2 regions of the Variovorax sp. Soil_C_39 genome follow, and region 2 is predicted to be linked to the other one. Evidence: predicted binding sites of a transcription regulator. Region 2 holds the regulator's gene; the other holds the start of a gene.
What was found. Region 2 encodes LexA, which represses DNA repair genes until DNA is damaged. Its sites were predicted from a motif close to ACTGTATNNNNATACAGT; they were not measured.

Region 1: a site for LexA is predicted at 1,300-1,317, ahead of AC3A6J_RS10490 (PA0069 family radical SAM protein). Genes of this name have one in related genera too.

Annotation. Positions count from the first base shown of each region.
Region 1 covers NZ_JBDGJQ010000003.1:521,869-526,652, forward strand. Annotated here, with positions in the region: gene AC3A6J_RS10475 (SAM-dependent methyltransferase) at 1-129, opposite strand, end outside; gene AC3A6J_RS10480 (thiol-disulfide oxidoreductase DCC family protein) at 145-567, opposite strand; gene AC3A6J_RS10485 (GbsR/MarR family transcriptional regulator) at 623-1,222, opposite strand; gene AC3A6J_RS10490 (PA0069 family radical SAM protein) at 1,337-2,431, shown strand; gene AC3A6J_RS10495 (gluconokinase) at 2,536-3,042, shown strand; gene gnd (decarboxylating NADP(+)-dependent phosphogluconate dehydrogenase) at 3,104-4,525, opposite strand; gene AC3A6J_RS10505 (AraC-like ligand-binding domain-containing protein) at 4,644-4,784, shown strand, end outside.
Region 2 covers NZ_JBDGJQ010000002.1:731,730-736,513, forward strand. Annotated here, with positions in the region: gene lpxK (tetraacyldisaccharide 4'-kinase) at 1-51, shown strand, start outside; gene AC3A6J_RS07520 (Trm112 family protein) at 32-214, shown strand; gene kdsB (3-deoxy-manno-octulosonate cytidylyltransferase) at 211-978, shown strand; gene adk (adenylate kinase) at 1,110-1,766, shown strand; gene AC3A6J_RS07535 (asparaginase) at 1,788-2,795, opposite strand; gene lexA (transcriptional repressor LexA) at 2,867-3,550, shown strand; gene AC3A6J_RS07545 (hypothetical protein) at 3,695-4,066, shown strand; gene AC3A6J_RS07550 (D-2-hydroxyacid dehydrogenase family protein) at 4,159-4,784, shown strand, end outside.

The DNA.
Region 1 (4,784 bases), on a different contig from region 2:
GTAGCTCGGACTCCATGCGCGGTAGTCGTCGGCCACTTCGGTGAAGTAGTCCTGCGTATCGGCCTTTGTGACCGTTGCGGCCCCAGGCGTGGCGGGCAAGTGGAAGTCGGGCTGGAAGATGCTGGGCATCGGGGCTCTCTCTTTCTACAGTCGGCAGTTGCCGTCGGCACAGGTGCCGCCGCGCGTGTGCGGGCGCGTCAGCAGCGCCACGAGCGGGCGCGGGAGGCGATGGCGGTGGCGCGCAAGCGCGGCGTAGGCGCGGTCTGCCAGTCGCGCCACCGGCGGCAGGTCGAGCAGGAAGCCTCCGGCCGGCAGGCCCACGGCCTTGCGGCAGGCGCGGATGGCCGCCACGCCGACATGAAGTCGGCCCTCGGCGTCCACCGCATGAAGCGCCGTCATGAGCGCCTGGCGTGGCGCGGGTCCGCCATGGAAATCTGCGTGCGAGCAATCGACGAGGTGCAGGCGCGCCGCTGCGTCCCGGGATGCCATGGTCTTCATCTCGGCGGCGCAGAGCGGGCAGCTGGCGTCGTAGTAGACGGTCAGCGGGAAGGCGAGGGTGGACGACATATTGTGTTTCCGATATTTCTGTCAAAACAGAAATGAATGGACAAAAAAACACCGCTCAGATCATCGGCAGGCCGGCATGGTTCGGATCGGCGTCGCCGGCATTGCCCTGGCTGGCCGACGCCGGCGGGGCCGCGTCCCCGCGCACGAACTTCTGCACGCTCGCGCCCAGGCTCAGTACCTTGTCGAGCGTGCCGGGCGACAGCCGCAGCATCTCGTCGGCCCAGGTGGCGAGCTTGCTCATCAGGTCGAGGGTCGAGCGGATGCGGTCCTGCGCGTCGGCCGGTTCGTTCTGGAAGTCGGGGCTCGCGACGAGCTCGCGCAGCACGCGGACCGTGGGATCGAACTCGCGCTCCTTGCGCTCGCGCACCACGGTACGGAACAGCTCCCAGACATCGACGCTGGTCTCGAAATAGTCGCGCCGGTCGCCCAGCACATGCGTGACGCGCACGAGGTTCCAGGCCTGCAGTTCCTTCAGGCTGTTGCTCACGTTGGAGCGTGCCACGCCAAGCGTCTCGGAAATTTCCTCGGCGTGTACCGGCTTGCCATAGGCGAATAGCAGGGCGTGGATCTGCGACACCGTGCGGTTGACGCCCCACATCGACCCCATTTCGCCCCAGTGGAGAACGAACTTGCGCTGGATGTCGGTGAGTTGCATGCGTGAAAGTCTAATGTTCTTGAAATTTCTGTCAATACAGAAATCATATTCTGTGGGATGGTGCAGGAGCAAAAATAACTGTATAAACATACAGTTTTCAGCCAAGAGGTCGCCATGCCAGCCGCTCTCATCCCGATCCATGCCATCAAGGGCCGCGGTGCGGCCACGCGCCTGGCGCACCGCTTCTCGCGTGACGAGCGCAACGACTTCGACGACGGCTGGGGCACGCTCGCCGACGAGGCGGCTGAGTCCGACGGCCTGGCGCCGCTCGCGACCGAAGTGCGCCTCGAAGACGTGAAATCGGTGCTCAACCAGAACGAATCGCCCGACATCTCGTTCGACCGCTCGCTCAACCCCTACCGCGGCTGCGAGCACGGCTGCATCTACTGCTTCGCGCGGCCCACGCACAGCTATCTCAACCTGTCGCCGGGGCTCGACTTCGAGACCCGGCTCATTGCCAAGCGCAACATCGTCGAGGTGCTGCGCGGTGAGCTCGGGCGCAAGGGCTACCGGCCCAGCCACATCGCGATCGGCACCGCGACCGACTGCTACCAGCCGATCGAACGCGAGCTGCGGCTCACGCGCGCGGTGCTCGAGCTGCTGCAGGAGACGCGGCACCCGTTCGCGCTGGTCACCAAATCGAGCACGGTGGAGCGCGACCTCGACTTGATCGCGCCGATGGCCGCCCAGCGGCTGGCCGCTGTCTACATCACCGTGACCACGCTCGACGGCGATCTGGCCCGCAAACTCGAGCCGCGCGCCGCCGCGCCGCACCGGCGGCTGCGCACCATCCGCACCTTGGCCGAAGCCGGCGTGCCGGTGGGCGTGAGCGTGGCCCCGCAGATCCCGTTCGTGAACGAGGACATGGAGCAGGTGCTCGAGGCTGCCTGGGAGGCGGGTGCGCGCAGCGCGTTCTACACGGTGATCCGGCTGCCGTGGGAAGTGGCTCCGCTGTTCAAGGAATGGCTCGAACTGCACTACCCGCAGCGCGCGCAGCGCATCATGGCGCGCATCCACGAGATGCGCGGCGGCAAGGACTACGACGCCGACTTCGCCACGCGCATGAAAGGCAGCGGGCTCTGGGCCGACCTGATCCACCAGCGCTTCGAGAAGGCAACGCGCCGCATCGGCTTCAACCGCGAGCGCATCGCCCTCGACCTGGACGCCTTCCGGCCGCCGGGCGCGGCGGGGCAGGGGCTGTTGTTCTAGGGTCAGTCCCCATGGGCTTGCATGGGAGGGGGCCTCCAAATCAAGGTAGATTCGTAAACAAGGGGCGTGGGCCTTCGCGAACCGACCACAGGGAGTAGTTGCGCATGGATGGAATCTGGCTGGTGGTGATGGGTGTTTCCGGCTGCGGCAAATCGACGCTCGGCGAAGCGCTGTCCAGCGCGCTGTCGCTGCCGATGATCGAAGGGGACGACCACCATCCCCCCGAGAACCATGAAAAGATGAGCAAGGGCATTGCGCTGACCGACGCCGACCGGGCCGGCTGGCTCGACGCGCTGGGCCAAGCCCTCGCCGCCGAGCCGCGCGGTGCGGTGCTGGCCAGTTCGGCGCTCAAGCGCGCCTACCGCGACCAATTGCGCGCGGCCGTGCCCGATCTGAAGTTCGTCTTCATGGAGATCGACCGCGCGGAGAGCGAGCGCCGCGTCGCGTCGCGCGCCGGCGCGCACATCTTTCCCGCGAGCCTGGTGGCCAGCCAGTTCGAAACACTCGAATCGCCGGTGGGCGAGGACGGGGTGATCACGGTCGATGCGACCACGCCCGTGGAGGAACTGGTGGCGCAGGTCAGGTGCGCGCTGTCGGCCGAGCGCGGCTGAGACGCACCCGGCCGGTTCAATGCGGCCGGTTCAATGAGGCCGGGTCAACGAGGCCGGGTCGTCAGATCACTTCCGGCCACTGCGTGTGGAAGAACTCGCCCGCGGGCTTGTCCACGCGCTCGTAGGTGTGCGCGCCGAAGAAGTCGCGCTGCGCCTGCAGCAGGTTTGCGCTCAGGCGCTCGGTGCGGTAGCTGTCGTAGTACGCCAGCGAGGCGCTGAACGCCGGCACTGGAATGCCGTGGCTCACCGCGAGCGCCACCACCTCGCGCCAGTTCTGCTGCGTGCGGTTCAGCAGGTCCTTGAAGAACGGATCGAGCATCAGGTTGCCGAGCGCGGGGTCGCCGCGGTAGGCGTCGGTGATGTGGTTCAGGAAGCGCGCGCGGATGATGCAGCCGCCGCGCCAGATCGCGGCGATGCGGCCGAGGTCGAGCTTCCAGTCCTTCTTCTCGCCCATGGTCTTCATGAGGTCGAAGCCCTGCGTGTAGCTGATCACCTTCGAGGCATAGAGCGCATCGTGCACCTTGGCCACCAGCGCCTTCTTGTCGATCGACAGTTCCGCCTTCGGGCCCTGCAGCAGCTTGCTCGCCGCCACACGCGCCTGCTTCTGCGACGAGAGCACGCGCGCCTCGACAGCGGCGTTGATGGTGCTAATGACCACCGCGTTCTCCGCGGCGTTGATGAGCGTCCATTGCCCCGTGCCCTTCTGGCCGGCCTTGTCGAGGATGACGTCGACCACCGGCTGGCCGGTCTCCGGGTCTTTCTGCTCGAGCGCCTTCGCGGTGATCTGGATCAGGTAGCTCTGCAGCTCGCCCTCGTTCCACTCGCTGAAGACGGCGGCCATCTCGTCGGTCGTGAAGCCCGCTGCCTTGAACAGGCTGTAGGCCTCGCAGATCAGCTGCATGTCGCCGTACTCGATGCCGTTGTGCACCATCTTCACGTAGTGGCCCGCGCCGCCCGGGCCGATGTGGATCACGCAGGGCTCGCCGTCCACCTTGGCGGCAATGCTCTCGAAGATCGGCTTCATCACCTCCCACGTAGAGAGCGGGCCGCCCGGCATGATCGATGGACCCTTGCGCGCGCCTTCCTCGCCGCCCGAGACGCCTGCGCCGATGAAGCGCAGGCCCTCGCCGGCGAGCCAGGCGTCGCGGCGCTCGGTGTCGCTGTAGAGGCTGTTGCCGCCGTCGATCACGATGTCGTCCTTGTCGAGCAGCGGGATCAGCTGCTCGATCACCTGGTCGACCGGCGCGCCGGCCTTGACCATGATCTGGACCTTGCGCGGCCGCGCCAGGCTCTGCACGAAGTCCTCGAGCGTCTTCGCTCCCACCAGCTTCTTGCCGGGGTGAGCGGCGACGAAGGCCTCGGTGGTGGCTTCGGTGCGGTTGTAGACGCTGACCTGGAAGCCGCGGCTTTCCACGTTCAGCACCAGGTTCTGGCCCATCACGGCCAGGCCGATCAGTCCGAAATCGCTTTTCTTGTCGTTCATGGCCCTTCTTTCGTGTGCGGTCGATGTGACGGGCATTGTGCCGGGCGTGCCGGCACGCTGCCATGAAGGCCGTCTATACCCGCTTGGCAAGCGCCCGAGGCGTGGGTATGTTGGTGCCATGAACGCAAACAGCCCGCCCGCCGTCCGTACCTGGTCGACCGACGCCGCGCCGCCGTCGCAGCGGCTCGACTACTGGGTCGGCGCGGTCTGCGAGGGTTTCCTCGAGATGGACGTGACCAGTTCGCTCGCGGGCAGCTTC
Region 2 (4,784 bases):
GCTGCGCTCGACGCAAAGCTATCATCGCTCGATGGACACCAAGCTGCTTGAACTGCTCGTCTGCCCCGTCACCAAGGGCCCGCTGACCTGGAACGCCGAGAAGCAGGAGCTCTGCTCGCGCAGCGCCCGCCTCGCCTACCCGGTGCGCGACGGCATTCCCGTGCTGCTCGAGAACGAGGCGCGCACCCTGTCCGACGAAGAGCTGGGGCGGTGAGCTTCACCGTCCTGGTGCCGGCGCGCCTGGCGTCGACGCGGCTGCCCGACAAACCGCTGGCCGACATCGCCGGCCTGCCCATGGTCGTTCGCGTGGCCCTGCGCGCCGCCGCGTCGGGCGCGGCGCGCGTGGTGGTCGCAGCGGACCATGGGTCCATCGTCGATGCCTGCCGGGAACATGGGGTCGAGGCCGTGCTCACGCGGCAGGACCATGCGAGCGGCAGCGACCGCCTGGCCGAGGCTTGCGAACAGCTTGGGCTCGACGGCGACGACATCGTGGTCAATGTCCAGGGCGACGAACCGCTGATCGATCCGGCGCTGATCGATGCCGTGGCCGCCACGCTGTCGGCCCACCCCGGCGCCGCGATGAGCACCGCAGTGCACGCCATCGAGTCGGTGGCCGACTTCGTGAATCCAAACGTGGTCAAGGCCGTGCTCAACGCCGAAGGCCACGCGCTCTATTTCAGCCGGGCGCCAATCCCCTGGTGGCGCGATGGCTCGGCCGGCGGCGCGGCACCCGGTGTGCTGCCCTCGCCCGCGCCGCTGCGCCACATCGGCATCTATGGCTACCGTGCCGGTTTCGTGCGGCGTTTTCCGTCGCTGCCGCCGGCGCCGATCGAGGCCACCGAGGCGCTCGAACAGTTGCGTGCGCTCTGGCACGGTCACCGCATCGCGGTGCATGTGAGCCAGACTGCGCCGGGCCCCGGCGTCGACACACCCGAAGACCTCGCGCGCGTCCGCGCGGTCTTCGCGAGCGTGCGCTGAAGCCCCCGCACAGAGGGCGGCAGCGGGAATTTCGCCCGTCCTCGCATGCTATCCTCGAAGCAATTCCGCCTTGGGCGGCCCTCGGGCCGCATGGGGTGCGACACAAAATCTAAGAACCGTCCGAGGACATCATGAGACTAATTTTGCTGGGCGCGCCCGGGGCGGGCAAAGGCACGCAAGCCACTTTCATCTGCCAGAAGTACGGCATTCCCCAGATTTCCACCGGCGACATGCTGCGCGCGGCGGTCAAGGCGGGCACCCCGCTCGGACAACAAGCCAAGTCGATCATGGAATCGGGTGGCCTCGTGAGCGACGACCTGATCATCAATCTCGTGAAGGAACGCATCGGGCAACCCGACTGCGCCGACGGGTTCCTGTTCGACGGTTTCCCACGCACGATCCCCCAGGCGGACGCCATGAAGGCGGCCGGCGTCAAGCTCGACTACGTGCTCGAGATCGACGTGCCGTTCAGCGACATCATCGAACGCATGAGCGGCCGACGCTCGCATCCTGCGTCGGGCCGCACCTACCACGTCAAGTTCAATCCGCCGAAGGTCGAAGGCAAGGACGACGTCACGGGCGAAGACCTGATCCAGCGCAAGGACGACGAGGAAGAAACCGTTCGCAAGCGCCTCGAGGTCTACAGCGAGCAGACCCGTCCGCTGGTCGACTACTACTCCGCATGGGCCAAGGCCGACCCGGCCAATGCGCCCAAGTACCGCGCCATCAAGGGCGTCGGTACGGTCGACGAGATCACGCAGCGCGCATTGGCGGCCCTGAGCAGCTGAGCGCCGCGCCGGCGCTGCGGTTCAGGCGGCGTCTTCTTTTCCCCTTCCCAGCAGTTCGAGCATCAACGCAACGCGCGCCTTGACCGGCGTCAGCGCGCCCGCATCGCGCAGCCGGTCGTCGGGCCGCGGCAGAATGCGGCCGCTCGCGCAACGCGTGGCGCGCAACACCGGGATACCAGCCTGTTCCGCGCGCACGGCAGCAGCCTCGAGCGTCTGGTGCAGTGTGCCATTGCCGGTGGCCGCCACGACCAGTCCGCGGACCGGCTCGGCGACGCCGCCGGCGCGCTCCTGGCACAGCAGGTCGATCAGCGCGCCGCTGGCGCCGGCATGGCTCATGACGATCTCGACCCGCGGCCACCCTGCCGCCGCGACCGCTCCCGCGACCGCGCGCAGCCCTACGCCAGCGCCGCCCGGCACGGCGCCGGGCCAGTCCCGCAGGCGCCGAACCACACCCTCTTCCACGTAGGCGACCGGGCCGGCGTCGCCCGATGCAAACGCATCAGGACGGTACGTGTGCACCTTCTGGACGTCGAGCGCACCATGCACCGTGCCGGCACAGACCACAGTCGTCCCTTTCGCGCCCGTCGCGCCGGCGACCGCGACGGCATCGCGCAGGTTCTGCGGGCCATCGGGCGAGAGGGAGCTTGCCGGGCGCATGGCGCAGGTCAACACGATCGGCTTGGCCGGCGCGAGCACCGAGTGGAGGAAGAAGGCCGTCTCCTCGATGGTGTCGGTGCCATGGGTGACCACCACGCCCGCCACGTCAGGCTCGGCGAGCCACACAGCGCAGCGCTCGGCGAGTTGCAGCCAGACGTCAAAGCCCATGTCCTTGCTGTCGAGCTGGGCAACCTGCTCGGCCACGAGCGCAAAGCCCGCGGGGGCACCGATGCCGCCAAGCAGATCGGCCACCACGACCTCGCCCGCGGTGTAACCGATGTTGTCGCCGTCATCGGCGGCGCGGCCTGCGATGGTGCCGCCCGTGCCCAACACCACGATACGCCGCACACCAGGACCTGATGAATTCACCATGCTTGCCAACTTTTAAAAACTGGTTAAAAATACAGTTACTGGATATCTAGCCAGTGCCGCAAGGAACCACTATGCAGTTTGCCGTGAAGCTTACCGCCCGCCAGCAACAGATCCTGGACTTGATCCAGAGCGCCATCGCACGCACTGGCGCGCCACCCACGCGCGCCGAGATCGCCAACGAACTCGGCTTCAAATCCGCGAACGCGGCCGAGGAGCATCTGCAGGCGCTGGCCCGCAAGGGCGTGATCGAACTCGTCAGCGGCACCTCGCGCGGCATCCGGCTCAAGGGCGACGCGCTGCGCTCGCTCAACGAGACCCGGCACCGCGAAGGCGGGCAGTTCTCGCTCTCGCTGCCCGGCATGGCGCAGCTCGCGCTGCCGCTCATCGGCCGCGTGGCCGCGGGCTCGCCGATCCTCGCGCAGGAGCACGTCGACCAGACCTACTACGTCGAAAACACCCTGTTCCAGCAGCAGCCCGACTACCTGCTCAAGGTGCGCGGCATGTCGATGCGCGACGCCGGCATCATGGACGGCGACCTGCTCGCGGTGCAAGCCACCAAGGAAGCCCGCAACGGCCAGATCGTGGTGGCCCGCCTCGGCGACGAAGTCACTGTCAAGCGCCTCAAGCGCAACAAGCAGGTGATCGAGCTGCACGCTGAAAACCCCGACTATCCGACCATCGTGGTCCAGCCCGGCGAGCCGTTCGAGATCGAGGGCCTTGCCGTGGGCCTGATCCGCAACACCATGCTGATGTAGCCGCCAAACCGGCTGCTGACAACCGAAACCATCCATCCAGCCGCAACAGGTGGCGGGCGTATGGCGCAACTGGCGCCATCACCCTGTTGCGTCCGGCGAAAGCAATCCTGCCTGTGTTCAACCTCAAACCTTCTTGGAGTTCACATGGGAATCGCCCTTCTCGCTATCGTTGACCTTTGGATGCCGCTGCAGTCGCTGGCCAGCCGGTTGCTGCCCGCGCGCAGTGCCCGCCACCGCGATGGCCGTGCTGCGTCCGCAGGCTTGCATGGCGGCCTCGTCGTTCGCCCTGCCTGCGCGGCCCGGCCCCATGCCCAGGCGGCACCCAAGGCCGCTGCCGCGCCTGCACGGCCGCTGCGCGTGATCCGCGTGGTCGATCACCAGGGCGAAAAACGCAGCACCAACCGGATGGTGATTTCGGGGCGTATGGCCGATGTCTGCGCCGAGCTCGACCGGCTCGCCGCGCTCGAGGCCATGGAAGCCGTGAGTGCCGCACCGCGGTCCGCGCACCTGCACTGAGCCCGTGCACGCCCCGGTGACTTTCCCCGGGGCCGGGTATCCAAACGTTCAGGCGCGCGCCGTGCCAGTGCTGCGAGGCACAATTGCACGCCATGAATATTGTGATCCTCGACGATTACCAGGACGCCGTGCGCAAGCTGCGCTGCGCCGCCAAGCTCGACGCCTACGCCGCCAAGGTCTACACCAACACCGTGAAAGGCATCGGCCAGCTCTCGGTGCGCCTGAAAGACGCCGACGTGATCGTGCTGATCCGGGAGCGCACCCACATCTCGCGGCAGCTGATCGAGAAGCTGCCCCGGCTCAAACTCATTTCCCAGACCGGCCGCGTCGGCGGCCACATCGACGTCGCGGCCTGCACCGAGCGCGGCGTGGCTGTGGCCGAGGGCAGCGGCTCGCCGCAGGCGCCCGCCGAACTCACCTGGGCGCTGATCATGGCGGCCATGCGCCGGCTGCCGCAGTACATCAGCAACCTCAAGCACGGCGCGTGGCAGCAGTCGGGTCTCAAGTCGGCGTCGATGCCGCCCAACTTCGGGCTCGGCTCGGTGCTCAAGGGCAAGACGCTCTGCATCTGGGGCTATGGTCGCATCGGCCAACTGGTGGCGCGCTACGGCCAGGCGTTCGGCATGCAGGTCGTGATCTGGGGCCGCGAGGCGAGCTGCGCCAAGGCGCGTTCCGACGGCTTCCAGGTGGCGCAGAACCGCCAGGAGTTCTTTGCCGC